DNA from 4 places in the Brevibacillus sp. NRRL NRS-603 genome. Region 4 is predicted to be linked to each of the others. Evidence: riboswitches for the same ligand, from Rfam matches in the RefSeq annotation. Region 4 holds a riboswitch; each other region holds the start of a gene.
What was found. A riboswitch is a leader RNA that binds a small molecule or an ion and turns the genes downstream of it on or off. The one in region 4 is predicted to bind S-adenosylmethionine.
Positions count from the first base shown of each region.

Region 1 (8,084 bases), on a different contig from region 4:
CGCATGCACAAAGAGCCGCAAGGACAAAACAAAATCAACGCAAATCATACAGGAACACCTTAAAAGAAAAGAGGTATCCCCCGGATTTAAGCCCGGGAGAATACCTCTTTTTCTTTATGGACTGGTGCTTCAGACGGCAATTGATCCAGTGCTTGCTTCAAATCTGCCACCAAGTCATCGAAATCCTCTAAGCCAGCTGACAATCTGATCAAACCATCTGTGATTCCCCTTGCTGCTCTTTCCTCAGCAGGCATCGCTGCATGTGACATCGTAGCCGGGTACGAGAGAATTGTTTCCACTGCCCCGAGGCTGACAGCCACAATCGGCAATTTCACGCGATCAAACAGCGCTTTTGCTCGCTCGCGGCTCCCTACATCAAAGGAAAGAACAGCCCCATGACCAGTCGCTTGTTGTGTTTGAATCAGGTGGCCGGGGTGATCCGTCAGTCCCGTATAGTAAACTCGGCTTACTTGTGGATGCGCAGACAACCAGTCAGCCAGGCTCGCGGCTGTCTTCGTGCTCACATCCAGCCGGGCTTTCAATGTTTTGAGCCCACGCATCACGAGCCAGCAGTCCTGCACACCCAAAATCGCTCCCATGCCATTCTGGATAAAGTAGAGCTGCTCCCCTAACGAAGCCTCTCTGGTCACGGCCAGACCAGCCACAACATCACTATGCCCTCCGATAAACTTGGTTGCACTATGAATGACCACATCTGCGCCCAGTTCCAATGGACGCTGATAATACGGGGTAAGGAATGTATTATCAACAATGACGAGCAAGCCGTGTTCCTTCGCGATACGAGAAACCGTTGCAATATCTGTCACCTTTAAGGTGGGATTGGAGGGGGTCTCCAGGTAAACTCCTTTCGTTACCGGTGTAATGGCTGCACGAACAGCTTCTGTATCTGTTGCATCCACGAACGTAACGGAGATGCCCATTCTCGACAATACTTTGGTCAAAAAACGAAACGTGCCACCGTAGACATCTTCTGCCACTACAACATGGTCTCCTGCTGAAAACAGCATGAACACGCTGGAAATGGCAGCCATGCCCGATGAGAACGCGAAACCGCGTGCGCCTCCTTCCAGAGACGCAATGGCTTCCTCCAAAGCCTGCCTGGTCGGATTGCCTGATCTGGCGTAATCAAAAGCACCTGGCTGATCGATATCAGCCTGATGAAACGTGGAAGCTTGATAAATCGGAACCGACGACGCACCTGTGAACGGGTCAATGCAAGTGGAACCGTGGAGGATCTTGGTTGCGAAATTCATCGTACACTCCCTCCTACAGCCAAACTAGCATTCAAGGCTTGAAACAAATCGGCTATTACATCATCTGGATGCTCGATGCCAACCGACAGTCGCAACAATCGATCACAAACACCGACATGCTCTCTCACTTCTTGGGGGATATCGGCGTGAGTCTGCGTCGCCGGATACGTACACAATGACTCGACACCACCCAGACTTTCCGCAAAGGACACGATTTGCAGATTTTGCAGGAACAACCCCACCTGCTCCACATCGCGTACGCGGAACGATACCATCCCACTATGACCAGTCGCTTGATTCACTTGGATCTCATGCCCCGGATGCTCTGCCAGACCTGGATAAAATACCTCCGCTACTGCCGGATGCTCACGCAGCTTTTCCGCTACAATCAAGGCATTGGATTGATGGCGCTCCATCCGCAATGCCAATGTTTTCATCCCGCGAATGAGAAGCCAGCAATCCTGCGGTCCGAGCACAGCACCGATTGAATTGTGCAAAAACCGGATTTTTTCCGACAACTCTTCCCCTTTTGTTACGATGAGTCCAGCCAGCACATCGTTATGTCCTGCCAAATACTTGGTTGCACTATGTAAGACGATATCTGCACCAAGCTCCAGCGGGCGTTGACAATATGGAGTTAAGAATGTGTTGTCTACAATCGTCAGTAGCCCGTGCTGTTTTGCCAATTGCGTTACTGCTCGAATATCGGTAATCTGCATAAGCGGATTGGTTGGTGTCTCGACGAAGATAGCCTTTGTATCTGGGCGAATCGCATCTTGGAGTGCACCTATGTCACGCAAATCCACGTACGAAAACGTCAGACCATAGCGAGAGAGTACTTGCTCGAACAATCGATAGGTTCCCCCGTACAGATCGAGTGAAACGATTAAATGATCCCCTTGGGAAAACAAGCCCATGACGGTATGAACAGCAGCCATTCCAGAGGCGCAAGCGAATCCTGCATCTCCTGATTCCGCTTCAGCGATGGTCTCCTCCAAAATGGTGCGAGTAGGATTAGCTGTGCGCGTATAATCATATCCAGTGCTCTGTCCCAAGGCAGGATGACGATAAGCCGTTGCATAGTAAACAGGAAAGCTCACCGCCCCTGTTTTTTCGTCTCTACCTACTCCCGCCTGAATCAATTTCGTTTCCAATTTCATGTCTATTTCTCTCCCTCCAATAGTGTACGAGGGCATCAAAAAAGCCCTCTTTCCTCTGAAAGAAGGCTTTGTTTACGTCACCGTAAGCAAATCCTTCTCATCTTTCAGAGTTTGATAACTCTGCAGGAATTAGCACCATTATCTCCCTGTTAAAAATACAGGTGATTGGTTGCCGGGCATCATCGGGCCAGTCCCTCCGCCGCTCTGGATAAGAAGATTGCTATTCAATTCGATTGACCCTAATACTAAAGGATCGGCAGGATTCCTGTCAACAATTTATTTCCACCCGATTAATTTGCATCTTTCAAGGCGGTCATAACTTGATTGTCCAGCTTCGCTGCTGCGTTTTTGTCATACGTTTTTTCATACTGAGGTTCTACGGAAATTCGGGAACCGTAAAACATAATATCACGAACAGCCTCAATTTTAATCTCTGCCATGGCCAGCTTGAGTGGAACACCTTCCAAGCGGTCAGTTTTGACAACAGCACGACCATTAATGGCGAAAGACGAGCCGGCACCAATCAAATGGAGGACAACCTGCGGTTCCTTCTCAATATTTGCCAAAATACGTGAGCGATTATCCACGGCAAAACGAATCGTATCGGCGCTGACAGCATACGTCCAGGACAAGGAGCTGAGCGATGGTGCCCCTGACTCATGGTCTACTGTGCCCAAGGTAACAAAACGCTCCTTTTGCAAGAGCTTAAATAAATCTTCGGAAAGAGATTGGGAAACAGTTTCAGCCATTTCAAAGCCTCCTAACAAACGTTTTGTACGTTCATTGTACCCTTCGCCTAGCTGATAGGCAAACGTTTCCTCTCCACCTTGATTCTGGTTGTCTTTTTCCCTAGACTGGAAGGTAATCATACCGAATGATGGAAGGGGTTGGACAGGTTGTCGCCTACAGACCGCCTCATACAGCAAATTGATCAAGTTCTTGAAGAGCTTCAGGAAGTTCGAAAGGTAAATGAGCGAATGCATAAAATTGCGATGTTCTTAGAAGATATCCGACTAGCAGATGTCATCCAAAATTACACAGCCCCGCGCAAGCTCCTCTGGATCAATTTCCTAGCAGGTCTCGCCCGGGGTCTGGGATTGACGATTGGTACTGCTATCGTTTTGGCTTTCCTCGGCTCTCTTTTGACGCAATTTCTATCGATCCCCATTTTGGGGGATTACATCAGACAATTGGTGGAGTACGTCGAGACTTACAAGCAGCAGCCTTAATGATAGAGACTAGTCTCTGTCCTCGTCACGATCGTCATCGTCGTCATTGTCATGATCGTGATCGTCATTCGATTCCTTACCGTGCTTTTTCCAATAACCATATGCGTTGCCATTGGGATGCTTATCTTTCTGCTTCCCTTTTTCTTTTTTCTTTTTGTCATCATCGTCTTCATCGTCGTCTGTTGGCTTCACAGGCTCGACAATGACTTTAGTGCTTAATGCAACGTCAGCTTTCTTAACCAGCTTATCGTCTTCATATAGTGCGAATTGAATGGTTTTGGCGCTAAAGGAACGATCCTTGTAAGACAACGTCAAAGAAAACTCACCTTTGTCATTCGGTTCAATCTCTTTTTTCTTCCCGTCAGGAGCGATCACAAACAGCTCAGTATCGTCCTTTTTATTCCAGCCGCTTACTGTCCCTTTTACCTGAATGGACTTGGCGGCAGGATTGTTTACAGCAGTCGCCTTGATGGCATATTCGGTCGCTTGATCCTTGTCAGGAGCGTTAACGATTTCTACCTGAACGGATTCGGAATCAACTTTCTTGCCATCCTCGTAAACCTCGATCAGGGCTTTTTGATCTTTTGCTGCTTGTACATCCTTTACTGAAACAGTAAAGCTGCCTACGCCATCCCACAGCTTCTTCACGTTTGCGTCTTTTTTCACACCATTATAGGTGACAGTTACTTTGTCTGCCCCCTGCTTGACAATTCCTTTTACTTTTAATTCCTTCTTCTTCGCATCCAATACAGACATCGTATGGATGATCATTTCCTTATCTTCTTCTGCTTTTGGAACGATCTTTACCTTTTCGCTATCGACCAGCTTGCTGCCTTCGTAGGCACTCACGGTTATATATGGCTCATAGGATGCATCCGGCGCTTCAAAGCTGACCGTAAAAGAGTGCTCATTGGTTGGAACGACTTCAATAATGTCGGAATTAGGCTTTTTCACAACCACCTTGGTGACATCCGAAGTCACAATCCCCTTTATGTACACTTTGTCATTTTCCGTCTTGGCATTTACGCTCACGATTTCTTCAGCGTTCTCTGTCAGGCGCACTTCCAGCCAAATATCGCTGTAGTACTCGTTGTAGATACGCTCCCACTCCGTTTTGTTTTCTTCCATATACGTTTGGAGCTTTGTATTCAAGTTGATTTCATCTACAATGATGTACAAGTGATCCGCTTGATTTTTCAAGAGCATGTTCAGTGTGGTTGGATCATTTTGGGCAAGTTCCTTAAGATTGTAGCGTGTGACCTGCTTCCCCTCGTCATTCATGACTACCTTCGTGGCACTTGGGCTAGCAATCGAGCTTGCATTGGCAAAAATCGGCGTCAAACAGCCAAGAATACCTGCCGCTGTCACCACTGCTAATACGGGCTTGGTCATGTACTTTTTCAATGGTAGTTCCCCCTTCTCGTCTGTCAAAATCCCCCTGTTTGCTTGGGGCATGAATATTGACGGGAAATCATTTTCAAAAGTTGCATCATCCAAGAAACCACGTCTTATTACCTACGAAAAGCACTTGAAACAAAAAAACTCCACCCAACTTCCGAATCATTTCGGCAAGTGGAGGGGAGTTTTTGTCCCGTTAGTTGCAGTTGTACTTGGGTTCACTTTCAATCGCGACCAACAAAGCTTCGACTGATTCAGCAGGATATCGCACTTCCATGGACTGTGAATCAGCGCTCCCAAATAGCACGTACCAGCTACCTTCCTGACGATAGCCGATATCGCTCATTTGATGATCCTCATGCAGTAATTGCAAGAAAAAAGCAGCAGTATCCAAAGCAGAGCGGTCCTCTGGTCTCGCATCGGCAACCACTTGAATTTGGAGCCAATTAAAAAGTGCATCTTCACGCTTCACGCGGTTCTCCTCACTTTCGCCCAGTTTGCTCCGGTTTGATCCGTACCTTTACAATCACGAGAATCGCGATCGCCACCAGCATTGCACTTTTCACAGGTAGCTGCACATCCAAAATAGCGAAAATGAGAGCTCCAATAAATAAAAGGATGTACAAGAGCACGTTTTTCAAAATAGGCATACGGATACGGGTAGCAAAACCAAGATAATAAACAATAATTAATTCCACAAACAAAATCCAAGCCCGATATTTATCAGCCCATATGCGAAAGCTGTCATATGCTGTGAGCTGATCTGGATTCGTTGCCACATAGGTTGATGCGATTTGTATCCAGTCCATTACTTATCTCTCCTGTCTTCAAGCGGTGAAACTCCTAGCGCCTCACATGCCATCTAATAGGCGGAATGAAATGAATAGTCACTCCTTTTTTTCTTAGGAAAACGCTATCTTTCTTACTTTATCAGGTGGTGGATTCTGTGTCAAAAAACGGTAGGCCCTTCCATGTTGCTGGCATGATTTTCGCCGTACATGCTATGATGAGGATATGTCAGTAGAAAAAGGTGGGAATAAGATGAGCTTGTATGATATTGCTGTCAAAACGATTTCCGGTGAAGAAAAGACACTAGCCGCCTTCAAAGGGCATGTCCTGCTAATCGTGAACGTCGCCAGCCAATGCGGCCTTACCCCTCAATACAAAGGGCTACAGGAGCTGTATGAGCGCTATCAAGATAAGGGTCTGGTCGTTCTCGGCTTTCCTTGCAACCAGTTCGCTGGGCAAGAGCCAGGAACAGAAGAAGAAATCGCAACGTTCTGCGATCGTAATTACGGCGTGACGTTCCCTCTATTTGCGAAGGTCGATGTCAATGGTCCTGGTACTCACCCGTTGTACCAGTACTTGAAGGAACAAGCTCCGAGCGAAGAAAATCCAGATATCGAATGGAACTTCGCCAAATTCCTCGTGGATAAAGACGGTCATGTCGTAAAACGCATCAGTGCTCGTACTCAACCCGAAGAGCTCATCTCAGATATCGAGAGTCTGTTGTAAGGACAAGTCCAAACAAAAACGCCACTTCATCCCCAAACAGGATCAAGTGGCGTTCTTTACTTTTAATCTTACGCTTGCGGTTGTGCTTCCCAGCGTTTTTGCTTCTCATAGCGCTCACGATCTGATTTGTTCAGATATTTTTTGCGCAAACGAACGGATTGAGGTGTTACTTCGCACAGCTCATCGTCGTTCAGATATTCCAGTGCCTCTTCCAACGACAACATGCGAGGAGCCTTCATTTTGACAGTCTCATCCTTGGTCGCAGAACGTACGTTAGTCGCATGCTTTTCTTTACATACGTTAACAGTCAGATCGTTGTCGCGGTTATGCTCGCCCACGATCATTCCTTCGTAAACTTCTGTACCTGGTTGAATGAACATCGTTCCGCGATCTTCTACGGACATCAAGCCGTACGTGGTAGCTGTTCCTGTCTCGTGGGAAATGAGTACCCCTGCGTGACGTCCTCCTACCGCTCCTTGTACAAGCGGACGATAGCTGTCGAAGGAGTGGTTGAGAATACCGTAACCGCGTGTAATCGTCAAGAACTCTGTACGATATCCGATCAAACCGCGGGATGGAATAATGAATTCCAGACGAACTTGTCCGAAACCGTTGTTGATCATGTTAACCATCTCGGCCTTACGTTGACCCAATGTCTCCATAACTGCCCCTGTGTATTCCTCAGGCACATCAATGATCAGCAGCTCCGCCGGTTCCATTTTTTGTCCATCGATCATACGAATGATAACCTCAGGCTTGGACACACCCAGCTCAAAGCCTTCACGACGCATGTTCTCTACCAAGATGGACAGGTGCAATTCACCGCGTCCAGAAACCACATACGCATCTGGCGAATCTGTTTCATCTACACGCAGAGATACATCTGTCTCCAGCTCAGCCATCAGACGATCACGCAGCTTACGGGAAGTCACGTGCTTACCTTCGCGACCAGCAAACGGGCTGTTATTCACGAGGAACGTCATTTGCAGAGTAGGCTCGTCAATTTTCAAGAGTGGCAATGCCTCTGGATGATCAACGTGGCAAACCGTTTCCCCTACGTTGATATCGTCAATACCAGAAATCGCTACGATATCTCCCGCTCTTGCTGTTTTTTGTTCAACACGTTGCAGACCGGAGAAACCGAACAGCTTTTGAATCCGCGCTTTTTTCACTTCGCCTTCGCGAGTAGTAACGGATACCATTTCATTCACACTCATCGTTCCGCGATAGATGCGGCCAATCCCGATACGACCCAAAAAGTCGTTGTAGTCCAGCATGGTTACTTGCATTTGGAGCGGAGCAGATTCGTCTGCGTCAGGAGCAGGCATATGCTCTATGATGGTGTCAAACAGTGGGCGAAGGTCGCCTTCCAGCTTATCTGGCTCAAGTCCTGCAATCCCTTGCAGACCGGAAGCATATACGATTGGGAATTCCAGTTGGTCTTCCGTCGCATCCAGATCAATGAACAGGTCGTACACTTCGTTGATAACTTCTTGAGGACGTGCATT
Region 1 covers NZ_PXZN01000016.1:285,317-293,400, reverse strand. The annotation lists gene C7R94_RS16615 (YhcN/YlaJ family sporulation lipoprotein) at 1-63, shown strand, start outside; gene C7R94_RS16610 (trans-sulfuration enzyme family protein) at 87-1,274, opposite strand; gene C7R94_RS16605 (aminotransferase class I/II-fold pyridoxal phosphate-dependent enzyme) at 1,271-2,434, opposite strand; SAM riboswitch class I at 2,529-2,649, opposite strand; gene C7R94_RS16600 (pyridoxamine 5'-phosphate oxidase family protein) at 2,725-3,183, opposite strand; gene C7R94_RS16595 (DUF5665 domain-containing protein) at 3,331-3,663, shown strand; gene C7R94_RS16590 (hypothetical protein) at 3,673-5,067, opposite strand; gene C7R94_RS16585 (hypothetical protein) at 5,258-5,533, opposite strand; gene C7R94_RS16580 (YlaH-like family protein) at 5,544-5,870, opposite strand; gene C7R94_RS16575 (glutathione peroxidase) at 6,103-6,576, shown strand; gene typA (translational GTPase TypA) at 6,645-8,084, opposite strand, start outside.
Region 1: another riboswitch for S-adenosylmethionine. It lies ahead of C7R94_RS16605 (aminotransferase class I/II-fold pyridoxal phosphate-dependent enzyme); the one in region 4 lies ahead of C7R94_RS18770 (methionine ABC transporter ATP-binding protein).

Region 2 (8,084 bases), on a different contig from region 4:
AGGTTTGACTCGGTTTCTTCACGTTTTTGGTAAATAAAGACTAACAGACCAATTAGGCTTATGGTTAATAAGATACTCATTATGAGCATCCTCTATCACCTCTACTTTCTCTTCTGTCTTGTATTTTATCTTCACTTTAACGTTTTTTCACCCAAATTTCACCATCTCAGGAATTGGTATCTAGCGATCGGAGAACGTAGGACATAAAAAACAAAAACCCTCTCCGATTGCGAGATGGTTTTCGTTTGAATGCTTCGCCACCACTTTTCATTTTTTAAAATCAACATAAAACGGATGCTCCTCTTCTCGCAAACACAACTCAATCCGTTTCCGGAAGTTTTTCCAGATGACCATCTCTAGCGCTTTCTCCTTCTCTAAACACTATTCCAGCGCTCTTAGAAAGTAAGATCCTCCACCAATCTTATACTCGCTATTCTTGCTTGCTCCTGCCAGCCTCGCAAAAAACGGTCTTTGCCCTCGATTTTTCCATGCAGTCTGCGCCAATCCTTCCTCAGTCGGCTGGCAAAGCACTACATTTCCTCCCGGAAGTTCAAATGCTTGGCAGATGGCCCCCAGTTCTTTATCGTGAAATTTTTCGCCCTTCTCCCACCCAAACCAGCTTTGCCAACGTGCTGTTGCTTCTTCCAGATCCGTCACGGCGTACCCTATAGACTTGAGATGGGCTGCACCGTTCGGGTGTGCGGAAATGATGCCACGATTCGTCAAATCTTCTCTTCTCTCTTCATCCGTTTGCGACCATTCAATGAGAAATGGCGGGAGAAGAGCACTATCTGCATCTTCGAGGAACAACATCCGCCACCGAAGCGTCGTGCCATCATCACGCGTACGACTTCCTGGAACAGGTCCAGTAACCTTCAAGCCCTGGCTTCGCAGACGCTCTGCCCACGCATCCATCTCGTTGGTTCGAAGAGCAATCTGACCAAAGCCTTCTCCCTTTGCTCCATCCTCGATGCATTGACGTACGAGCGGATTCTCTGATTGTCGAGCAAGCTCATGGTGTTCAACCGCTAAAAATTCAACATATGAAAGCCCAAAATAACTAAGGCTATTCCATGTCCCCCAAGACGCATGACGCCCTCCAGCTACCGCATGAAAACCCGCTTGGCAAAATTGTTCCGCTGCTTCCTGGGGAGTCCGATGTACAAAATGAACCAAATGATCAAAAGTTAATCGCACCTTTTTTCGCCCCTTTTTCGTATTACTTATAGGATATCAAACTTCATTTATGTAAGGATAGAAAGACAAGGGGGAAAAATGAACGAGAACAGATCAAGCCGGATACATGCTCGGCGCAAGCGCTCACGCAGAAAATGGGCACGTGTGGGAAAGAGCACGCTCCTATTTAGCGTGTTGGCCATCTTCATCGTCGGAACCTACTACCTATTCCAAACTGCCATGGATGGAGAACATGCAAACCCGAACACGCAGCCTGCTCCTGACAATACCGCGAACCAAAAGACTTCTGTGCAGCTGACTTTTGTCGGTGACATCATGATGTCAGGAAATGTTGAGAAAACCTTACTCGCAAACAGCTACGACTACCCATACAAACATGTAAGCTCGCTATTTTTGCAAGATGATATCACCATTGCCAATTTGGAAACGCCGATCACGGCCACAGGTGTTGCCGCTCAAAATAAGGAGTATGTCTACAAATCATCGCCACTTGCTGTTCCTGCCATGAAAACCGCCGGGATTGATGTGGTGAATCTCGCTAATAATCACTCCATGGACCAAGGAGTTCCGGGATTGCTGGATACCTTTGACGCTTTGGACGAAAACAGAATTGAATACGTCGGCGCCGGTAAAGATGCCAGCCGTGCCTATTCACCTGTATTCATAGAAAAAAACGGCATCAAAATCGCGATTCTCGGCTTCAGCAGGGTCATTCCCGAAACCAGCTGGTTTGCAGGAAATTCCCAGCCAGGTATGGCCGCTTCCTATGATCCTACACTGGCAGTGAAAGCGATCCAAGATGCGAACAGCCAAGCGGATCTCGTGGTGGTGATTGCACACTGGGGCAAGGAACGCTCCGATTATCCTGTCGATCATCAAAAAGAGCTGTCCCGTGCCTACATCGATGCTGGTGCAGATTTGATTGTCGGGGGTCATCCCCACGTACTTCAAGGTTTTGAACGATACAACGACAAATGGATCGCGTACAGTCTTGGCAATTTCATTTTCACACGATCAAGCGAACCCAAGACTTGGGAAACGATGGTCCTGCAAGCAAACTGTACCAAAAGCGGTGATTGTGAGCTGACGATGCTTCCGTTTCATGCAGAATTGGGACAAGCCGTACCCATGAATGAAACCAACGGTGCCGCCCTGCTAGAACGAATTGAATCCATTTCTGAGAGTGTCGACATACAAAGTGACGGGCGTGTGCAGCCACGTGCAAAAGCGGCGGAGACTGCCCCCTGACAAAAGAAGCCATACTTACGCAGATTCAAGAATCGGGAAGCAGCGCACTTCTAAGCCAAAATCCTTTTTCAATAAGGACACGTGCTCTTCACTGATTCCTGTCACGATCAAGCCTGCGCGCAAGACGCCACCCAAGTCGAATTGGACCTTTAATTTATGCACGTTCACTCCTGCCAGCTGAAGGAATTGCAAGACACGATCTGGCGTCGCAGTATGACATGAGCCCTCAAGATAACATAGGACTTGTTCTTCCGAGTCCACCGAGACACCAGCTTTGTCAGCCGTCTTCTCTTTCCAGGTAGGATGCGGCGTGAATGGCTGTGTCAATAAATAGGCCAAATCCTCCACGACTGCACTTGCTGTTGGCAGCTCTCCTGCCCCTCTTCCTGTAAACAACAAGTCTCCCACGATGTTGCCGGATAGCTGGACAGCATTAAACGCGTCGTGGATTTGCGCCAACGGATGGCTCAGCGGAAGCATGGTTGGTTCAACAGATAGGCGAATTCCTTTTTCAGCTTGATTCGCCTGCGCGATCAGCTTGATCCGGTACCCCAGCTCGCTCGCAATCCGAATGTGACCTGCTGACAAATCTGCAATTCCTTTGCGAACAACATCTGCTAAAGGCAGCGATTCTCCGTAAACAAGCTGTGCCAAGATATACAATTTGTACATAGCATCAAAGCCTTCTACATCCGAACGAGGGTCTGCTTCCGCATAGCCCAGCTCCTGCGCTTGCTTGAGCACTTCCTGGTAAGAGAGCTGCTCTGCTTCCATTTTCGTCAAAATGAAGTTCGTTGTTCCGTTTAGAATACCGCGAACGCCTTGGATATCGTTCGTTCGTAGGAACTGCCTCAGCACGCTCAAGATCGGGATGCCCCCTGCCACACTGGCTTCATAGGCAAGATGCACTTGATGCTGATTTGCCAAATCAACTAGCTCTGTTCCTTTTTTCGCCAGGAGTTCTTTGTTAGCAGTTACCACATGGCAGCCCTTTTCAATCAAAGCACGAACGTAGTCATAGGTAGGTTCTACACCGCCCATAACCTCCACCACGATATCCACATCGCTTCTCAATACATCCTCAAAGTCTGTTGTCAGTAAAGCTGGGTCGACATGAACCGCCCGCTCTTTTTCCGAGTCACGCACCAATGCCTTGACGATCTCTATTCGTTTTCCCAGACGAGAAGCCAGCTTCTCCTGTTGTGAACGAATTGTCTTGATTACACCTCCACCCACTGTCCCCAATCCCAATAATCCCACGCGTACCACTTCTGCACTCATCCTGACCACCCCATACCCCGAATTTTAGATAAAAAGAAAAGCCATCTTCGATAAGAAGAAGGCTTGTTAGCAGCTAATGCTCCCCCTCCTTATCTCCCAGGACGTATATGTCCTGCAGGAATTGGCACCTTGTCACAAAATATGCGTGACGGTTGCCGGGCTTCATCGGGCCAGTCCCTCCACCTCTCTGGATAAAGAAAATATGAAATTAAAAAAACCTTCTTCAATAAGAAGAAGGTTCATCTACTAATGGAGTAACCCGCTTCTTATCTTTCGAGACGAAACGTCTCGCAGGAATTGGCACCTTGTCGCAATATGCAACGGTTGCCGGGCTTCATCGGGCCAGACCCTCCACCTCTCTGGATAAGAACCTTTTATGCTGTTGAGCTTTATTCTAAGAAATTCCAAGGCAAGCGTCAACAAAATTCTTTCTTTTCTGATTGCAAGCTGATTGGGCTAGGCTTTCAGTTGTGAGTGAACAGGCTTTCTACCTCTTCCACGCTACAGCAAGTGCAATGAAACACGCCCTTCTGGCATTCCTCAGGCCGCTCTTCTTCCTCAACATATCCGCACCATTGGCAAATAAAAAGTTGCATCATCGCACACCCCCTCTTCTTTTATCCTGCCCAAAATAAAAAGAGCATTTTCAGCTCGACCGTGACGATCGTTAGAAAATGCACGAAAAGGAGGGACGTACTTTTCCACTCGCAATTTTTCACAAGCCATTTCTAACACCTCCCTATCTCCCGTAGGTCTATCAGTGTTGTCGAAACAGGCAGGTCTCCTGACTATGGGTTCATCGTCTAGCGTCGCCTTCCCCGTCTATTTTGATAGACCAGTGGCTTATTGGACGCTGACTCCCCTCTTACAGTGGCGGGACCGTGTCGGATTTGCACCGAGCTTCCCTATTATCCTTATGCGAATTCGTTACGCCCTAAGGAACCTGTTTCCACCTATGAAATTGTCTTTCTCACTACTACCCTCAGATTTTACCTTCCCCCAAATACCGCTCTTTCAAAATGGTACTGTGGTGAGCTTCGTGTCCAGCGATCACATAGGCCAACGTCCTTGCAGAAAGCTTGTTTCCGTTGGCAACTCCCGTACGCAACCACGCTTCTGAAGAGATTCCTCGCACCTGCGCGATTGTGGAAGCACGAACAGCCTTATACTCTTCCAGTAAATCAGACAGGTCTCTTAGCTGAAAATACCCGTGTTCGACAAAAGCATTCTCATCAAAACCGACGAGGGGTGTCTGATCTCCTCTCGCGATTCTCAGCAAGCGATAGCTCATGATGCGTTCTGAATCGATGAGATGACCCAACACCTCTTTAACCGACCATTTGCCTGGTGCATACCGATAATCCATTTGCTCGGGCGCAAGTGACGAAAATAACGCGACTTGCCTCTCTCCTTGCTCCGTGAGGATCGTTTGGAGCTCCCCCTCGGGTACAAGACCAATATAATAGTCAAAATAAGCAGCGTGTTCATCGCGCTCTGGTCGTCTGAGCATATGTTTCCCACTCCTCAGCATTCAGTTTCAATAGACAAATTGCTATGCAAGCCTTCAAACAACAGGACCCTTGCCGGGGCTGCATCCGTACCGATCAGCTTGAGTGGTGCTGCTACCAGAAAATACTCGCCTGGCGGAACCTCTGCTAGGCGCAAGCCTTCCACAACAATGACTCCTGCTGCAAACAGCTTTTTGTGTGTGGGGTGTCCTTCCTGGCTGCGTTCAATCCCAAGAGCATCGGTGCCAATGCCCCGCACCCCCAGCTCACTTAAATATTCCGCACCTTCCTCTGACAGAAAGATGAATTCAAAAGAGAACGCCTCTTCAAAGGAGTTTTTCGTTTTAAACAGAACAAAATCTCCTCGCGCAAGATCGAAGCTCTCCAAGTCGGCGCGAGTGATCCTGTCTTCTACCGATGTGAGATCGAGAACTTTGCAATTGCCAACTAGCTTCTCCAAGGAGATACTCTCAAATGTATCGCCAGCATTCACCATGTGCAGGGGAGCATCTACATGGGTACCCGTGTGAAGATCCATATCAATTCTCGATTCGGTTACATAGCCATTGGTAGCCGTACGTATTATCGGTTGCTTTTCCGGCTTGTTTTTATACACCGTCATTCCTTCGTACACGGTGGCGGTTACATCATACATTTTCATCCCAAACGCCCTCCCCTTTTCCTACTATTCTTTTCGATCCGCTGGAAAAACAATCCCCATCTGTCTTCTCGCTTCATCCATAACCTGCATGGCCATTTTGGAGACTTCATGCGAATTCGTTGCAGATTGTCTGGCACCGCTCCTCGCCAAGTGCAGGAACTCTCTTATTTCATAATGCATGGTCTTCGGGGTCTGAGGCCTTGTTACTTGCTCGATTCGCCCATCCCTGTAACGAATGTCCACTTCTTTAAGATGGTTGATTCGATCAATCACCATCGTAGCGTCCTCCCCTTGAATTTCTGCTGGCTGATAGGAGGTCGTAATTTTCGAGAAGCTAACGATGGCATCCATTTCTCGATACTTCAACAGTATACTGCCTTCTCCGTCCACTCCAGAATCAAGCACTATTCCTTCTGCTTTGATGGCGTCTGGTCTGCCAAAAAGGATGAGTAACGGATAAAGACAATAGATACCGATGTCCATCAAGGCTCCATTTGAAAAAGCAGGATCAAAAGTACGTAAAACCTTCCCTTCGCGATACGCATCATAGCGCGAAGAATATTGGCAGTTGCTAGCAATAAAACGTCGTACTTTTCCCAGCTTGTGCAGGTTGTCTTGTATCGCAAAAAAATTAGGCAACAGCGTAGATTTGACAGCCTCCATGAGCAGCACGTCATTTCGTTTCGCTGCTTCGATCATTTTCTCTACCTCAAACGCATTAGAAGCCAGTGGCTTTTCACACAATACGTGCAGCCCCGCATCCATGCACTGGATCGCTTGCTCCGCGTGGCAGGAGTTGGGGCTTGCAATATAGACCGCGTCAATGTTTTTGCTTGCAGCCATTTCTTCTAGGCTACTATAGGCGAATGGAGCATGATACTTCTCTGCGATTTCCTTGGCGCGTTCGATGGTACGTGAATAAACAGCCTGAAGCGAAAATCCTTCTACTTCTTGACCCGCCTGGATAAATTCCTCGGTGATCCAGTTCGTTCCGATTACGCCAAATCGCATCTCATCCGCTCCCTTTTCTTTTTTCTACCTTGTAGCAGTGACTGGCACTCGTTCCTCGACCTTATCCAGCCACCATACGAATCCATCCACAGCAAGCAATTGCTCTGCGGCCTTCGGTCCGAATGAGCCAGCCTCGTACGTAAAGAGCGGCACCAAATTTTCAGCGAAGGCTTCCAAAATCGGTGTCACCCACTCCCACGACAGCCGGACCTCATCCCAATGCGCAAAATAAGTGGAATCCCCTCGGAGTGCATCGAACAGGAGCAGCTCGTACGCTTCTGGCACGTCTTTTGTCCCTGCACTAAAATCTACCGTCACCGGCTCAATCTTACCGCTATTTGTCGGATTCTTACTATTTACTTGCAAGGCAATACCTTCGGTCGGATTCACGCTGATGATCAATAAATTTGGCGATGTCGTTTCATTTTGCTCCTGATACAGCTTTTCGTGCGGATTTTTGAACTCAATGACGATCCTGGTTGATTTCTCTTGCAGTCTTTTTCCCGTACGAATATAAAAAGGTACTCCTTGCCAAAACGGATCATCAATCCAGACACGAGTGGCAATATACGTTTCTGTCATGGAAACTGGATCGACACCAGGCTCGTCCCTGTAGCCAGCTACAGGCGTTCCTTGAATATGTCCTGCGCTATACTGACCGCGAATAACGTGGGTCCCGACTTCTTCTTTCTTCATCGGACGCACGGCAGCCATCACCTTGCGCTTTTCTTCGCGGATATGATCGGATGTGATTCGCTTCGGAAGCTGCATGGCGATAATCATGAGCATTTGCAGCATGTGGTTTTGGAGCATGTCGCGCAATGCTCCGGCAGGCTCGTAGTATCCAGCCCGATCCTCGACGCCGACCGTTTCATTCGCCGTAATTTGCACATTAGCGATGTACTGGTTGTTCCAGAGGGCCTGAAAGACTGGGTTCGCAAATTCGAGAGCCTCGAGGTTTTGCACCATCGGCTTTCCCAAGTAATGGTCAATGCGATATATTTCTTCTTCCGAAAATGCTTTCCCCAGCTTTTCATTCAATTCTTCGGCGGATTGCAAATCATGTCCAAATGGCTTTTCAATGATCAGACGCTTCCAGCCTGTCGTTGAACCTAGTCCGCTGGCCTTGACATTGGTTGCAATTCCCTCGAAATATTGCGGGGCCACTGACAAGTAAA
Region 2 covers NZ_PXZN01000016.1:405,139-413,222, reverse strand. The annotation lists gene C7R94_RS17195 (hypothetical protein) at 1-80, opposite strand, end outside; gene C7R94_RS17185 (VOC family protein) at 382-1,197, opposite strand; gene C7R94_RS17180 (CapA family protein) at 1,276-2,445, shown strand; gene C7R94_RS17175 (homoserine dehydrogenase) at 2,461-3,726, opposite strand; SAM riboswitch class I at 3,813-3,924, opposite strand; SAM riboswitch class I at 3,990-4,096, opposite strand; gene C7R94_RS30070 (hypothetical protein) at 4,285-4,461, opposite strand; cobalamin riboswitch at 4,484-4,688, opposite strand; gene C7R94_RS17170 (DinB family protein) at 4,709-5,236, opposite strand; gene C7R94_RS17165 (cyclase family protein) at 5,251-5,895, opposite strand; gene C7R94_RS17160 (Gfo/Idh/MocA family protein) at 5,920-6,906, opposite strand; gene zwf (glucose-6-phosphate dehydrogenase) at 6,931-8,084, opposite strand, start outside.
Region 2: another riboswitch for S-adenosylmethionine. It lies ahead of C7R94_RS17175 (homoserine dehydrogenase); the one in region 4 lies ahead of C7R94_RS18770 (methionine ABC transporter ATP-binding protein).

Region 3 (8,084 bases), on a different contig from region 4:
CTCCAGAGCGGAGTGTACGATACACATATCCCTCATCATCATGAATCGAGAGCATAATCACACGAGTAGAAGGGCTTACAGAAATCACATTTTCTGCAGCAGAAACGCCATTTATGTTCGGCATGTTAATATCCATCAACAAGACATCCGGCTTGTGCTCTTCCGCCAATACTGTGGCTTCTCCTCCGTCCGCACCTTCCCCGACGACCTTGAAATCTTCTTCCATTTCCAATATTCGCTTTACGCCCTCGCGAAATAATTGATGGTCATCCACAATTACGATGCGGAGTTCTTGCTGTCTCTTATCCATGGTTCATCCCCCAGTACTTATTTACGTATCACGTCACAATTTTATCGGTATTTGGAATATAACCTTGGTTCCTTCTCCCGGAGCGGATTGCAGCTCGACACTGCCTTCTAAGAGCTGTACACGCTCACGCATTCCCAAGAGTCCAAAAGAGTTGCCATTCGCCATGCGTTTTTCCAAATCGAATCCGACCCCATCGTCTTTGACAACAAGGCTTAACGAATCTTGTACAAATTCCAGCTTCACCTGTACGGTCGTAGCGCCTGCGTGCTTCTCCACATTGTTCAGACATTCCTGAACCAAACGGAAGATTGCAGCCTTTACAGAGCTGCGCAAAGGAGGCTCCACACCAAATACTACCAGATCAATGGAAGACTGAATACGCTCTTCGCACGTTTGAATATATTTTTGCAAGGTAGGTACTAGCCCTAAGTCATCTAATGCCATTGGACGCAAATCAAAAATAATACGTCGTACATCCGCCAAGCTTAAGCGTACCATTTCTTTCAGCTCGTGCAGTTCCATTTGCGCTTCCAAAATGCGCTCGTTCTTCAACATGCGTTCTACAATTTCCGAACGCAGCACGACATTCGCCATCGATTGAGCCGGGCCGTCGTGAATCTCGCGCGCGACACGCTTGCGCTCTTCTTCCTGAGCCTGGATTACCTTTAGGCCCATCAACTGATGCTGCTTAGCCGATTCCAGCGCCTCGCCTATCTTGCTTAAGTCACCCGTCAAGTAACCAAGCACGACACCCATTTGAGAAACCAGCTTTTCTGCACGGACGATAGTTTCTTCCAAGGTACGCAGTTGGCGCTCCAAATCATTTCTTCTGCGCTTCAAGTTGTTTTCCCGCTCGCGGTAAATGGACAGTTCTACCTGAATACGGCTGGCTTCTTCATACGCTACCCGAATGTCTTCCTCCGTGTACATATGAAAATTACGACTGACCAAGACGAGCTTGTTGCGCGATTTGCGATACGCGAGTTCAAGCGCATCGACTTTTTGAATCACTTTGGAAATCTCTTGTCGAAGTTCATGTAAATCAAACTTCAATGAATTGCCATGCTGTCTGGCGTTTTCAGCTATATCAAATATTTGGGTTTTACTTGTTTCTACGGTTTCAATCGTTCTCTTGATCACCCCGTCCAGCACGCTGATGTCTATCGCTTTGTTCATGATTGCTCTCCTTCAAACTCATTTTTAGCCTTCGTGAACAACTGTTGGAGGTGCTCTTCTTCTACATCTCGCAGTCCCATGTCATTGCGCGGAATGGCAAACGGATCTGTTCCTTGTTTAACGAATCCACGATTGGATGTAAATACATAGCGGTAGCCAGCTTGACGAGCTGTCTCCAGTACGATTGGACTTGTGAAGCCAAACGGCAACGAGATGACTTCGATCTCTTTATTCATCCATTCGCTTAAGCTGACGCGAGATATACTGAAATCCACATAGAGGCGGTCCCTGTACTCTTTCTCGTCCTCTAAACGATGCAAGTCTTTGAGATAGACCGGAGCTGTTTCTGGGCCTAAATCGCCCCATTCATTTCGTTCTTCCTCTTCATGCAGACTGTACGTGTGGGAACCGATTGTAGCCAGTCCCGAATAAATCATTTCGTTAACTTGTTGACGCGTAAGTGGTGGCGTCATATTCTCCCGTTTTCGGTCAGCTACATCTCTTAAGCGCCCCGCAATCGCGAAGTTCACTGAAGGGTAGCCGTATGTACGTAAGATCGGAAATGCTTCTTTGTAGTAACTCTCATACCCATCGTCAAACGTAATCAATACAGCATTCTCAGTCGGCAAGGTACCCGTCTCCATAAATCGCAGGAACTCCTCCAACGAAATCGGATTCAGGTCGTTATCATGCAAAAATTTCATGTGTCGGGCAAATTGATCAGGAGCTATGACATACCGCTGATTCGATTGATCCGTAACATGATGGTACGTCAAAACCACAACCTGATTGTTATACCACTTTTTCGTTTGAACCACTGCTTCTTCAATTGGTGTGACGTTTGGCTCAGCATTTTTTGTCTCACTTATGCTTATAGACGTATCCACTTGGGGAAAAGGTTGCACTTCTTGTTTATTCTTTTTTTCCAGAAAAGATTCGCCTAACAACCCAATAGCCACTGCAAAAAACAAAAAAGTTAGAAACACGATCAGGAAGAGCCTTCTGTTCGGCAAAAAAACCCCTCCTCTACTTCCTCACTAGGAGATTCGACACAGTCATACAAATTCCTGTGCAACAATTGACCCAATAATTGGATGGCTTTGCTCCTGACATAAAAAAGAGCCCAGTAGCAATACCAGGCTCTTTTTATGTCATTCAGTAATTTACAGTTGAGCAGCCTCTTGCTTCAGAACTTCTGCTTTGTCTGTTTGCTCCCAAGGAACATTCAGGTCATTGCGTCCGAAGTGGCCATATGCAGCTGTTTGTTTGTAGATAGGACGACGCAGGTCGAGCTGCTTGATGATACCAGCAGGACGCAGGTCGAAGTGTTTGCGAACCAATTTCACCAGATCTTCTTCGGAAATGGTACCTGTACCGAATGTATCTACTGCGATGGAAACTGGTTGTGCTACACCAATTGCGTAAGCAACTTGTACTTCGCATTTGTCTGCGAGGCCAGCAGCCACGATGTTTTTCGCTACATAACGAGCTGCATAAGCACCGGAACGGTCAACTTTAGTTGGATCTTTACCGGAGAACGCACCGCCGCCATGACGAGCATAACCGCCGTAAGTATCTACGATGATTTTGCGGCCAGTCAAGCCAGCATCCCCTTGTGGTCCGCCAATTACGAAACGGCCAGTTGGGTTGATGAAGTATTTGGTCTCAGCGTCCAACAGTTCAGCTGGAACAACTGGTTTGATTACGTGTTCAACCAGATCTTGCTTGATTTGCTCCAAAGTTGTTTCAGGAGCATGTTGGGTAGAAATAACGATTGTATCGATACGAACTGGTTTGTCGCCATCGTACTCAACGGTTACTTGTGTTTTTCCGTCAGGACGGAGGTAAGCAAGTGTTCCGTTTTTACGTACTTCAGTCAGACGACGAGCCAATTGGTGAGACATGCTGATCGGAAGTGGCATCAGCTCAGGTGTTTCATTGCAAGCAAAACCAAACATCAAACCTTGGTCACCAGCACCAATCGCTTCGATCTCAGCGTCAGTCATTTGGCCTTCGCGTGCTTCCAATGCTTGGTCTACACCAAGTGCAATGTCAGCGGACTGCTCGCCAATTGCAGTAATAACACCGCAAGTGTCAGCGTCAAAACCAAATTTCGCACGGTCATAACCAATTTCACGAATGGTTTCACGAACGAGCTTTTGGATATCCACATAAGTGTTCGTAGTGATTTCACCTGCTACGAGAACCAAACCAGTAGTTACGGAAGTTTCGCAAGCTACGCGAGCGTTTGGATCTTTGGACAGGATCGCATCCAAGATGGAGTCGGAAATTTGGTCACAAATTTTATCCGGATGTCCTTCAGTTACAGATTCGGATGTAAACAGACGACGACCTTTTTGCAAAGCCATGAGAAAATACCTCCTTTGACCTCATACAAATAGTGTGGTAGCCGAGTTAGGATTTTATCTACGTAAACGCAAATAAAAAACCTTTTCCATTTTTAGGAGGAAAAGGTTTGAGCGTTTTTTGCTTCCTTCATCCTCTTATCGGCCAGAACAGATGTCCGTTCTGCTGGTTAGCACCGCTCAAGATCGGTTGCCGGGCTTCATAGGGCCAGTCCCTCCGCCTGCTCTGGATAAGAGTATCCATTACGGATAATAGAATAATTGTTTTTTTCAGAGATGTCAATAGGAAAAATTTTACTTATATTTGATAGGCTTTGGAAAGTACCACCGCTACCTCAGCGCGAGTTGCCCTACCATTCGGTTTAAAGGAGGAACCGTATCCACTAAGCCACTTTCTAGATGTTAAAGCCTCAATGGCAGGAGAAGCCCAATGACTCGTTGGCACATCCTGATAATTCGAGGTACCACGATTGTACATCAAAACATCACGTGCACGCGCGATCATTACCGCCATCTCCGCACGCGATATCGGCTGATCCGGCTTCATTTCATTCTTCGGGTACCCTTTCAAAATTCCCAATTGATAAGCTACACCTAGGTTGTGATACGCCCAGTGCCGCTTTGTCATATCCCGGAAGGTCGTTTTTCCTGTATAGGTAGTCGCTACCTTAGAACCGGTCGCACGCATCGATTTAAGCAGCATCGTCGCAAACTCCGCACGGGTCACTGCCTGATTCGGCTTGAACGACGCATCATTAAATCCATTTACAATATCGCGAGAGCTAAGTCTGACGATCTCTGAGCGCGCCCAGTGGTCCGAAATATCGCGATAGCCCGCTATCAACTTCTGCTGCGTCACCGTGAGCCGGTACGATTCATATTTGAATGAAGAACCACTATTCAGGCGTACATAATATTTTCCTGGCTGCAAGCGCAAACCGAAAATATCGCTTCCTCGGTTAGACAGCTCCGCTACCTCATTTGTCGAAGCAATCGCATAGTTCATGTTCCGATCGCTGTAGAGCGCGAAACGAAAGCCACTATCGACAGGAATGTACGGCGCTCGGAACGTCACATACGATTCACTATTCACAGTAAATTGGAACCAGTCGGAATCAGATGCTGTCGGTATCGTGCCTGACATCACTGTCCCACCGCTTAATGGAGACGCTTTTTGATAGGTGTCATTCGGCTCATTAAAATCTTTTTTTACCGGCGTGTATCCGAGATCCAGCTGATATTCGCCATTCACCGCATTGCGATTGTACTCACTCACACGGATGTAATACTTGCCTGGTGATACTTCTTTTTGAGCGCGCTCTGTCGGATTGTCTTTCGTTCCATTGTCGTATGTAGGATCCCAGACAACCATCTTTTTTCCGAGCTCTTGTTTACCGATACTCAGCATTAGATCGACACGCTTGTTATCGGGACTAACGGAGACATCCAAATGCCCGTATTCACGAACATAGTAGGAGAACCAATCCTGATCCCCTTCATCGTGAAAATTGCCTGTTACACTGATTTGGTTACCCACGAGCGGCCTAGCCGTCTCTTGCGTATCGTTCGGTTCGTTACGGTCTGGATTGATGGTAAACTTACTCGTCAGCACATAGGTAAAAGAGTTGTTGACCCCTCCGTTACGCATTAACCGGATATTCATTTTTCCCGCCTTGACCGGAACAGTTATCGTATCCCCATTCCCGAAGTACTGCACAATCGGCGGACGATTCTCTGGGTAAAAGGTAGCAGCCATCGCTGAAGAAATACCGGAAGTCACTGTCGCTGTGAAGCTGACCTTACCATCGTAAGGGATGTCCATCTTCAGCCAGTCTATCGTGTCTTTCGGCCCCAAATTTCCACGTATCTGTGACTCGATCGGGAACGCTTTTGCTGAATACGTCTGATTATTCGGCTCTAAAAAGTCATAGGATAAGGCCGTTCGAACTGCCTTGTCGACATTTAACAGCCCGTAGCCAGTTTTCCGGTCCCATCCCTTTTCCCCTAAGTCCGTAGCCGTTTGATAAAGCAATTGTCTTACATCAAATGGACTTAGTTTGGGGTGACGAGCTAGTATGAGCGCCGCTGCACCTGCTACTTGTGGTGCCGCTGCTGAAGTACCGCTAAAAGAACCGTATTTCCCACCAAGCTTGGTCGTATACACATTGAAGCCAGGCGCTACCAGGTTAAGCTCAGGTCCCGTATTGCTCTGATTCAATACTTCATTGTTACTCCTTACAGCCCCTACCGCTATCACTGTGGGATAAGCTGCCGGATAAGCCACACGGCTACTCTCATTGCCACTAGCTGCAATCAGAACAACTCCGCTTCTTTCCGCTCGTTGCACAGCATTCGCCAGTTCCTTGGAGTAGGACATACTGCTGAGAGACATCACAATGACTTTGGCACCACGATCCAAGGCAGTATTGATACCCTTCGCAAGAGTCTGCACCGTAGTATCTCCATTTTTGGCCAAAACCTTAATCGGCAATATCTTGGCATTCCACAAAACACCGGATACACCAATGCTATTATTCCCGCTAGCAGCCAGTACACCCGTTACTTCTGTTCCATGTCCATTATCATCCTGGGCAGATCTCCCGGGATTAACCAAATTCACACCCGGCAGAAGATTGTCCTTCAAATCAGGATGCTTATAGTCCGCACCGGAGTCCAGCACCGCGATGATAATCTGCTCATTACTATTTACGACTGACCAAGCTTGATGAGCTCTAATCTGACTCAAATGAAGCTGGTTACTTAAATAGTAGTCATTCGATGCTGGTGGTGCTGCAGCATAGATTGTTTGGTTGTTTGCCATTAATAGCGCGACACTTATCACAGTCGCTACTGACATGTTCACTGATTTCTTCATGTAAAACAGTCCTTCCTTCTCTCCCCTGCAAAATGAGCAGTCTAAAAGGAATTCAGGTATTTATCTTCTCGTCCTAGCATAGCGGATGAAAAGGGAGACATGCAACCCTGATTAGCCAATATTTGGAACGCTATAACAGTACAAAACCCTTTTCACCATGGGCAAAAAGGGTTTTCTCCTTACTGTAACAAACCTTTATTGTCTTCCACTTCAGGTGCTACCTGAGCTTTTTCTTTTTTTCTTTGCTGAGCTTTCGGAATAAAAGCAGTCAATTCCGCCAGATTTACCTCTTCCTTTTTGATGGAAGAGAACGGAATATCAAATGCCCATATACGATGGCTATTTGCTTCTACCTTCATGTTTTCCAGGGTAAAGTGTACACGTGCTACGGTATCGCCATCCTTATCATGAACGATAATCGGCACTTCTGTAAACTCCAGACGTTTAGCCAGACCGTTACGGAAAGCAACGATGACTTTCAGCCCGTTATCTTCACCTGGCTTGATGTCGAGGACCTGCAAATCTACTTCGCCCTCTACAATCGGAGCCTTCTCTGCTGCCTGCTGCATGTATTGCTTGGACTCATCTGCGCTCAGACCCAAATTAAAGTTTTGATTCTCTTCTACTTCGTGCTTTTTCGGCTTGATATAGGTCAGCTTCAGTGGAACCTCTTGTTCAGGAATACGGTCGAACTCATCCCAGCGGAACATGAATTCCATCGGACGGCTGGACATTTCCATCACTGGACCAGATGTGATCAGATCAAAAGTCTTTCTCGCGACTTCCTCTCCATCCTCCGTCACCAAAGACAACGGAAGCTTTTGCAGCAAAATACTGCGGTCAGTCGCATTGCGAACGTAGGTAAGAACCAAGTATCCATCATTGGTAACCCGTGTGAAGAAAGGAATGATACCTACTTCATTGCGAACAACCGGAGGCATTTCATCATGCGCGTATTGCAAGAGCTCATGCTCTGCTTCGTCCAATTGATCATCCCACGGACCGTTCAACACCAAAAACAATTCCTTGGATTCCACACGGTTCGCAGATTGTTGCGGATTCTCTAATCCGGATACACCCAAATAAAACTCTCTATGAAGATTCTCATGAATGTCTTCGCGTACTTGCTCCAAGCTCTCCTTGGAACCAAACCAATTTTCCAATAACCAACTCATAAGTCAACCTCCTCTTTCCCACACCTCAAAAGCATTGCGTTTTATTCTACGTCAAGTGTCCATCTTTTCAGGTCGGCATCAGGCTTTTTCACTAAATGTGGCGGAAATACAATCATCCACGGACGGCTGTAACCCGGCTTCACATTAATGCTGCTTGCGTCCAGTACACCTGATGCTACCAG
Region 3 covers NZ_PXZN01000011.1:346,434-354,517, reverse strand. The annotation lists gene C7R94_RS07620 (response regulator) at 1-310, opposite strand, end outside; gene C7R94_RS07615 (sensor histidine kinase) at 344-1,486, opposite strand; gene C7R94_RS07610 (polysaccharide deacetylase family protein) at 1,483-2,499, opposite strand; gene metK (methionine adenosyltransferase) at 2,650-3,855, opposite strand; SAM riboswitch class I at 3,988-4,089, opposite strand; gene C7R94_RS07600 (S8 family peptidase) at 4,151-6,727, opposite strand; gene C7R94_RS07595 (SLAP domain-containing protein) at 6,907-7,902, opposite strand; gene C7R94_RS07590 (SLAP domain-containing protein) at 7,944-8,084, opposite strand, start outside.
Region 3: another riboswitch for S-adenosylmethionine. It lies ahead of metK (methionine adenosyltransferase); the one in region 4 lies ahead of C7R94_RS18770 (methionine ABC transporter ATP-binding protein).

Region 4 (8,084 bases):
GTTTCTACATCATTATCCTTGAAGTATCCGTCTTTTTTGATAATCATGGATTGCGGCAACATCCCCATCGTAGGCACCTGCCCGACTTGTGTGATGTTATCTACGATGGTTTGACGATCTACTGCGTATGCTAATGCTTTACGAATTTTCACATTGCTGAGCGGCCCTTTTGTCGTATTCATCTTGTACCAATACATCGTTGCTTTTGGATGAACAACGAGTTTGCCCGACTCTTTTAGTGACGGAATCGCATCGGTGGGAAGTCCACCGAGTGGCTGGCCTGCCCAATCCAGCTCACCGTTCTCGAACATGGACAGGGCTGTATTATCGTCCTCGATCATTGCGAACTCAATGCGATCGAGCTTTACTACGTCTTTATCCCAGTAGTGCTCATTCTTTTCAAGCACGATCTTGCTCTTGTGCTCCCACGCTGTCATCTTAAATGGACCGTTGCTTACGTGCGTCGCTGCTTCGTTTGCCCATTTGGGATTGGCCTCCACAACTTTTTGGTTAACCGGGTAGTACGTATAGAAAGCCGTCAGCTCCAGGAAGTATGGAGTTGGATTCTCCAGCGTGACTTCCAGTGTTTTGTCATCGATTGCCTTCGCACCGAGTTCGTCAGGCTTCGCCTTGCCTTCGTGAATTAGCTTCGCATTTTTGATGTAGTACAGCTGATAGGCATACTCGGCACCAAAGGTCGTTCCGAGCGCACGCTTCCATGCATACACGAAGTCATGGGCAGTGACTGGGTCTCCATTGCTCCACTTGGTGTCACGGAGCGTGAACGTATACACCAGTTTGTCATCTGAGAGCTTCACATCCGATGCTACTGAATTTACTGGCTTTGCGTTTGCATCGAAGCGAGTCAAGCCATCAAAAGTAGCACGAATGATCGCTCCCGAAGTGGCATCCTTTGCAAGACCGGGGTCTGCTGTCGAAGGCTCACTCACAATGTTCGCCCGAAATACCTGCGGCTTTGCATTTGCAGGCTTTTCAGCAGGTGCTGCTGTTCCCTCAGCCGGAGGGGTTGTCGTTGATGGCTGCGTACTCGTGGAACATCCAGCTAACACGCTTCCGGCGACCAGCATCGCGCCAAGAAACATCTTGAGATTTCTTTTCATCAGAAAATTCCCCCTTATCTATATTTTCCCACTTCAAACACAATATACTCGACGGGAAATAAGTTGAAAACGGGGACGAGATAGATTTAACTAAATTTTATAAAAATTCACTATATTATAAATAAAAGTGAAACCCAACCAGCTTTGGAGGCCAGTTGGGTTTCTTTGATTGATCAATTATTTCTTCATTAGAACGCTGGAATAATCGCGCCTTTGTATTCATCTTCAATGAACTTTTTCACTTCAGGTGAGTTCAGTTCTTTTGCCAGCTTTTGAATAGCTTCGGAATCCTTGTTGTCAGGACGAGCTACCAAGAAGTTTGCGTATGGAGAATCTTTATCTTCAATAAACAGAGCGTCTTTAGTTGGAACAAGCTTTGCTTCCAGCGCGTAGTTCGTGTTGATCAGCGCCAAATCTACTTCTTCCAGTACACGTGGCAACATTGCTGCTTCTACTTCTTTGAATTTCAGGTTTTTCTTGTTCTCAACAACGTCTTTCACTGTACCGCTGATGCCAGCGCCTTCTTTCAGCTTGATCACGCCGTTTTTCTCCAAGAGTGCGAGTGCGCGACCGCTGTTTGTCGGATCGTTAGGCAGCGCGATTGTTGCGCCATCAACTAATTCATCTACAGATTTTATTTTTTTGCTGTACGCGCCGAATGGCTCGATGTGTACAGGCACTACCGGCACCAGGTTCATGTTTTGTCCTTTATTGAAGTCTTCCAGGTAAGGCTTGTGCTGGAAGAAGTTTGCGTCGAGTTGTTTCTCGTTCACTTGAACGTTAGGCTGTACGTAATCAGTGAACTCTTGGACTTCCAGGTTCACGCCTTGTTCTTTCAGTTTTGGTTGAATGAACTTCAAGATTGCTGCATGTGGAACGGGAGAAGCGCCTACCTTCAATGTTACTTCCTTTTGTCCGCCTTGTGCGCCGCCTTCAGCTGGAGCAGGTGCTGTTTCGGTTTTGCCTCCGCAAGCTGCCAAAGAAAATGCCAACACAGTAGAAAGTACAGATACGACTAGCTTTTTCATGAATGATTTCCCCCTTGCATGTATTTCGTCTTATTTTTTGAAAATCTATATGGAAAGATCCTATTTACGGCTGAATTTCAGAACCAGACGGTCCCCCAGCGATTGTAAGATCTGTACCATCACCAGCAAAATAACAACAGTCACAATCATGACATCGGTTTGGAAACGCTGATAACCGTATCGGATCGCCAAATCACCCAAACCGCCACCGCCAATAACCCCAGACATTGCAGTGTAGGAGACCAGCGTAACCGTCGTGATCGTAATACCTGCGATCAGTCCTGATCTAGACTCTGGCAAAAGGACATTCCAGACGATCTGCCAATTGGAAGCACCCATAGATTGTGCGGCCTCAATCACGCCTTTATCAATCTCACGCAGAGAGGTTTCCACCAAACGCGCGAAAAATGGAGCGGCACCAAACACGAGCGGCGGAATGGCACCCAGTACGCCGAGGGAGGTTCCTACGATCATTTTCGTCACAGGAATCAGCAAGATCATCAGAATGATAAATGGTACCGAGCGCAATACGTTGACAACGAATGATGCGATCGTATAAAAAGTGCGGTTTTGCAAAAGCTGTCCGCGTGAAGTCAAAAACAGAATGATGCCCAACGGCAAACCAATCAGGACGGTAAACAGGGTGGAAAAGCCGAGCATCGTGAGCGTGTCTATCGTACCTTCGCCGATTTCAGCCCAATCCACATTCTCGAATGTCCAGTCCATTTATATCACCTCTACTTCCAAGCCACGTTGGCGCAGCGTTTCAATGGTCTTTTGATTTTGTGCAACATCGCCTTCTAGCTCGATCACCAGCTGACCATACGGCGTATCCTTCATGCGAGAAATGGTTCCCTGCAAAATGCTGAACACCGTACCTGTCTCTTGCATCGTTTGGAATAGGATCGGCTGGTACGTTTTTTCACCGAGGAAGGTGACACGAGCAATCGTGCGGTTCCCCGAAGCCTTTTCGTGCTCAACCGCTTCGCGCAGCTCTGTAGAATCTGCTACTTGCTCCACGAATTCTTGTGTCGTTGGATGCTTCGGACGAAGGAATACATCCAGTACGTTACCCGACTCGACGATCTTTCCTCCATCAATCACGCCGACACGATCACAAATAGAGCGAATGACGTGCATCTCGTGGGTAATCAACACAATGGTCAAGCCCAGTTTGCGGTTGATGTCCAAGAGCAGTGCCAGAATGGAGTTCGTCGTCTGCGGATCGAGAGCCGATGTAGCTTCGTCACAGAGCAGCACTTTTGGATCATTCGCGAGCGCACGGGCGATCCCGACGCGCTGCTTCTGTCCGCCAGACAGCTGGGAAGGATATTTGTCCTTATGTGCCTCCAAGCCCACCAGCTTCAGCAGCTCGTTTACTTTCTTATCAATCTCTGCCTTCGGACGCTTTGCCAGCTTGAGCGGAAAAGCGACATTTTCGCCGACTGTCGAAGATGACAGCAAGTTGAAGTGCTGAAAAATCATGCCGATTGCGCGACGCTTTTCTTGCAGCTTCCCTTCATCCAGCTTTGTCAAATCGACGCCGTCCACAATAACTTCCCCTGAAGTTGGGCGCTCTAGCAAATTGATGCACCGGATCAACGTACTTTTCCCTGCACCAGAGTGTCCGATAATCCCGTAAATCTCGCCTTGCTCTATGGAAAGGTCGATCCCCGTTAACGCTGGGATGGTTTTACCCTGTACTTGATAGCTTTTATGCAAATGACGCAGTTGGATCAACGCATCCACCTCCCGACCATAATCTTGATAAAATATGAAAACCCCTTTTTCATAAACGAAAAAGGGGCTGCAACGCAATGTATACGTTCGCATCCACCCTTCTCATCTACACAAGATCCAAACAATCCTGTAGGAATTGGCACCGCGACGTTCATTCAAAAATGAACCGGCTGCCGGGCTTCATAGGGCCTGTCCCTCCGCCTCTCTTGATAAGAAAGATATCTACGTATATTATGTTCGTTTTTTCTATTTCTTGATGATACAAAACGGATTATATCCTTTTTGAAAATATCACGTCAATAGTAATAGCAGGAAAAAGTTTTTTGACACACTTAGTCCATTACACCATTACGGGTAACTGTCGCCTCTACTTGAAATTCAAACCTTGCCTTTTTGTACTTCTCTCTCCATTCATCCATAGCCATTTTCTCTTTTCTTCTCACGTTTGCCTTATAGACAATGCCAAAGCCCGTCGGGTCGACCTCCAAATCTTGGAGCTTTTTCATGACTATCCTTGCTTGTCTTTCTAATTCCTTCTCCAGGGCCTCCTCCATCTTCCTCATCAAACTCGGATTATCCAGCTTAATCGGAACGGTCAGCTCTAAAATGCGGGCTTTTAAATGAATATTCACTTTGAATTTTGGTGGATCGGCCTGTTCCAATTGGACTTTTGACTCGCTGTTGATCGTATCAAAGACTAATTGCACCTCTTCTTTTTCTCCCGCCGGGCTGTTGGGAGTCATATTGAAAGTTTTAGCAGGGACTGATATCTCATAGCTGCCCGTCTTGTACTTGCCCCGAATCAGCTTTAAGATAAATGCTTCATTGGGCGAAATCCAATCAATATATTTATCTCCTTTAAACAAAGCCACGCCTTTGATAACAATTTCGTCTCCTTTGCGTGATACATAAGGCATTTGCGAATCGATTCCCTCGTCATAATAGGCTCGAATAAATTCATGAATCGTTGAGGATGGAATTTTCTCTCCTCTGATATTTTGATCGATCATCCGATACATGTACGTTCCGATATTGCCCTGCGATTTATAGGGATATGTCAGCAATTCATATGTCTCCCCCTCGTACACACAAAGGAAGATTCTGCTTGAGAGCGATGGATCGCGGTACAGCGTATCGATTAGGCTTCCGATTCCCGCCTTGGCCATATCCTTTCCATAGAGCGCTACCCGCAACTGGCCTGCCAAGACACGTTTGTCCGACTGCAAGTTTGTCTTATCCCGTATGCCCTTGCTCGTCTCCCCAACATCAGACATTATCTGCATTTTTTCTTTTGCCTCAGGATTAATGGAGGGCATAACAATGGTTGCCCGAATTTGTCTATCTTTCGTCAGGTCGTATCCAACCAAAGTTACGAGGCCTGTTTCATCAAAAATTTGTCGATTAGAGCACCCCGTAACTGAAAAAATGAGTACAAGCAAAAGGGTAAACCCTCTCTTCCCGATCAACCATCCCTTACTTTGGCACCGATACATCAGCAGATTCCTCCTTGGCTCCACCTATCCCCTGCCTCCAAGCTACCAACAGGTAAAGAACATAGGGATACGCATAAGCCAGATACATCCCAATCTGGCCGTAAATATCGTTCATTGTGTTCATTTCCTCTCTAGTGACAATGAACAGCGAAGAAATGAAAATGATCGGCAATATACCATACAGGGTATTTCTCATATTCCAGCCAAAAATCCGTTTCAATCCCCGGACCCCACACCAGATGTACATAATGACATTCGGAAGGATAATGATCATCCAGATGGAGATGGCAACCAGCTCAAACCGCTCCAGGATTGGGAAGTACACCATTTTTTTCAAATTCAAAGTTGGCCATATGGTCCTCATCAATTGCCCCTGACTGAAAAACACCAAGGAAACAATCATCAAAAACAAGTAGATCAAGTTGGTTGTCAGCACACCAAACTGCGCCCCCCGGTTTAAGCGCTCTTTATCCTGCACAAAGGGATAGACGGCATACAGTACTTCAAATCCAATCGTTGACAATGACATGCCTATCATCCCTTTTAGCAGCTGCCCTATATTCGCTTCCAATACCGGACGTAAGTAATCCCATTCGGCAAATCGCAAGGGAAAGAACAAATCACCAATCAACCAGATCGCAACAGATACAGAGAAGAAAATATACCCGGCAATTACCCGAATTCCCCCAAGAATCGTGTACCAGGCAAGAAAGAGGATAATGGCGGTCAACACCCATGTAGCCAAGTTGGGAAAAACCCAGGTCTGCACAACCTCGACATAGCCGCGCAGAATAATCGTTGCCGACAAGAAAAAATACAAGGTATAGAACAGGCTCAAAAATGCCCCTAGGTGTTTCCCGTAAACCTCCTGATGAATTCCATAAAGGTCGGCGGACGGATATCTCTTCAAAGTCTTTAAGATGACCCAGACGGTTACATGGGTCACAATGCCTGCCATCAAGACGGATATCCACGCGTCATGTCCAGCTTCTTTGGCTACAACTCGTTGGTATCCCAGTATCCCAACCCCGATTTGCGTGGATAGCACAATAAAGCCCGTATGGAGAGACGAAATGGTGTTACCAGCTTTGACCTCATCATTGACCTTCATAAACTCCCTCTCTCTCGTTAATCGATGTCCTCTTTTCGCCTCCCCCTTTTAGGGTCGAACCGCATCCTCTGTTTTGGAGTAAAAAACATGAGTCGTCTCGGGAGTAAGGACAAAGGTGCGCGTATCAAACTATTTTTCCAATCCGAAAAGCGCACGGGAAAAACCGGATACATATATGGGCGGCCCAAACTCTTCTGGCGCAATAAATGACTTGCCAGAAAGCTGAAGCCTGCCACGATGCCAACTGCCCCTAAAAGGCCAGAAAGGAGTATCATCGGAAAACGGATGACCCTGATGGTGGAACTGATCATATAGCTGGGGGCAATAAAGGAAGAAAGGGCTCCTAACGCCACGATAATAATCAGAATATTGCTCGTAAACCCCGCCTGTACGGTTGCCTGTCCGATCACGATACCGCCAACGATACCGATCGTCTGCCCCACTTTCGTAGGCAATCTCGCTCCTGCTTCCCGCAACAGTTCAATGATGAGCTCCATGAAGATCGCTTCCCAGAGAGGGGGAAAAGGTACGCGCGACCTTGACTGAGCGAGCGAAAGCAGTAAATCAGCCGGAATCATTTCATAATGGAACGTAAGTGTGGCCACATAGATGGGCGTCAATAGAAGAGAGATAAACATGGCAATGATTCGCATCACACGATTAAAACTAGCCAGGTTCCATCTCAAATAGTAGTCATCAGGTGACTGAAAAAACCGCAAAAAGGTGGTTGGTCCCAAGAGTACAAACGGGCTGCCCTGTGCAATCACCACAATCTGGCCATGACGCAATCCTTGCACTGCGCGGTCCGGCCGTTCCGTCAATTGAAGTGTTGGAAATATCGACATCTCGTTATCTGCCAGATATTGAGACAATATGCCCGCATCCATATCGCTCTCCGCTCGGATATCCTGAAGACGCTGCCTTATTGTATTTACATTTTCCGGGTCTGCTATTCCGTCCAAATAAAGAATGGAAACCTCTGTCGGAATCAACTCGCCAACTAAGAGGCGTTCATGGAACAGTAATGAGCTTGGCAAATACTTGCGAAGAATGCAGAGGTTGACCTGAATCTCTTCCACAAAGGCCAGCTGTGGCCCCAATACCACTGTTTCAATTTCAGCAGACTGCACACTCCTTCCAACCGTATCCCCGCTGGGGACTGTAACACCGTAATTAGCCCCTTCCACGTGGATGTAGATGTCCCCGCTCAATAATCTGGAGATCGCATCTGTTTCCCGAAAGATGCGGTTCCCTCCAGCTGTTCCAAGCTGTTTCTCGACATGTTCAATTCCGACCTCATCCAGGCAAAGAAGACGGAGTTTGGGCATTAGTTCGTTGTAAACTACTTTGGAGTCAGCCATGCTGGATAAAAAATATATTTGTACGCATCCATCTGGCCGATCAACATGCTCAATAACCAGATCTGCCGTATGAGTAAACCAACTACGATTACCCTCCCGATCCATCTACCATCACCCCATTTTCAGAAAACCATGGTTAGTCTTCCCTAATACATGTCAAAACTTGCCTTTCCCCATGATTTTTGCCACAAAAAAAACAGCACGCCTAATTTCGCGTGCTGTCTGTATTG
Region 4 covers NZ_PXZN01000022.1:12,873-20,956, forward strand. The annotation lists gene C7R94_RS18755 (peptide ABC transporter substrate-binding protein) at 1-1,121, opposite strand, end outside; gene C7R94_RS18760 (MetQ/NlpA family ABC transporter substrate-binding protein) at 1,310-2,149, opposite strand; gene C7R94_RS18765 (methionine ABC transporter permease) at 2,210-2,875, opposite strand; gene C7R94_RS18770 (methionine ABC transporter ATP-binding protein) at 2,876-3,889, opposite strand; SAM riboswitch class I at 3,989-4,105, opposite strand; gene C7R94_RS18775 (Ger(x)C family spore germination protein) at 4,222-5,382, opposite strand; gene C7R94_RS18780 (GerAB/ArcD/ProY family transporter) at 5,363-6,493, opposite strand; gene C7R94_RS18785 (spore germination protein) at 6,511-7,959, opposite strand; gene C7R94_RS18790 (LCP family protein) at 8,060-8,084, opposite strand, start outside.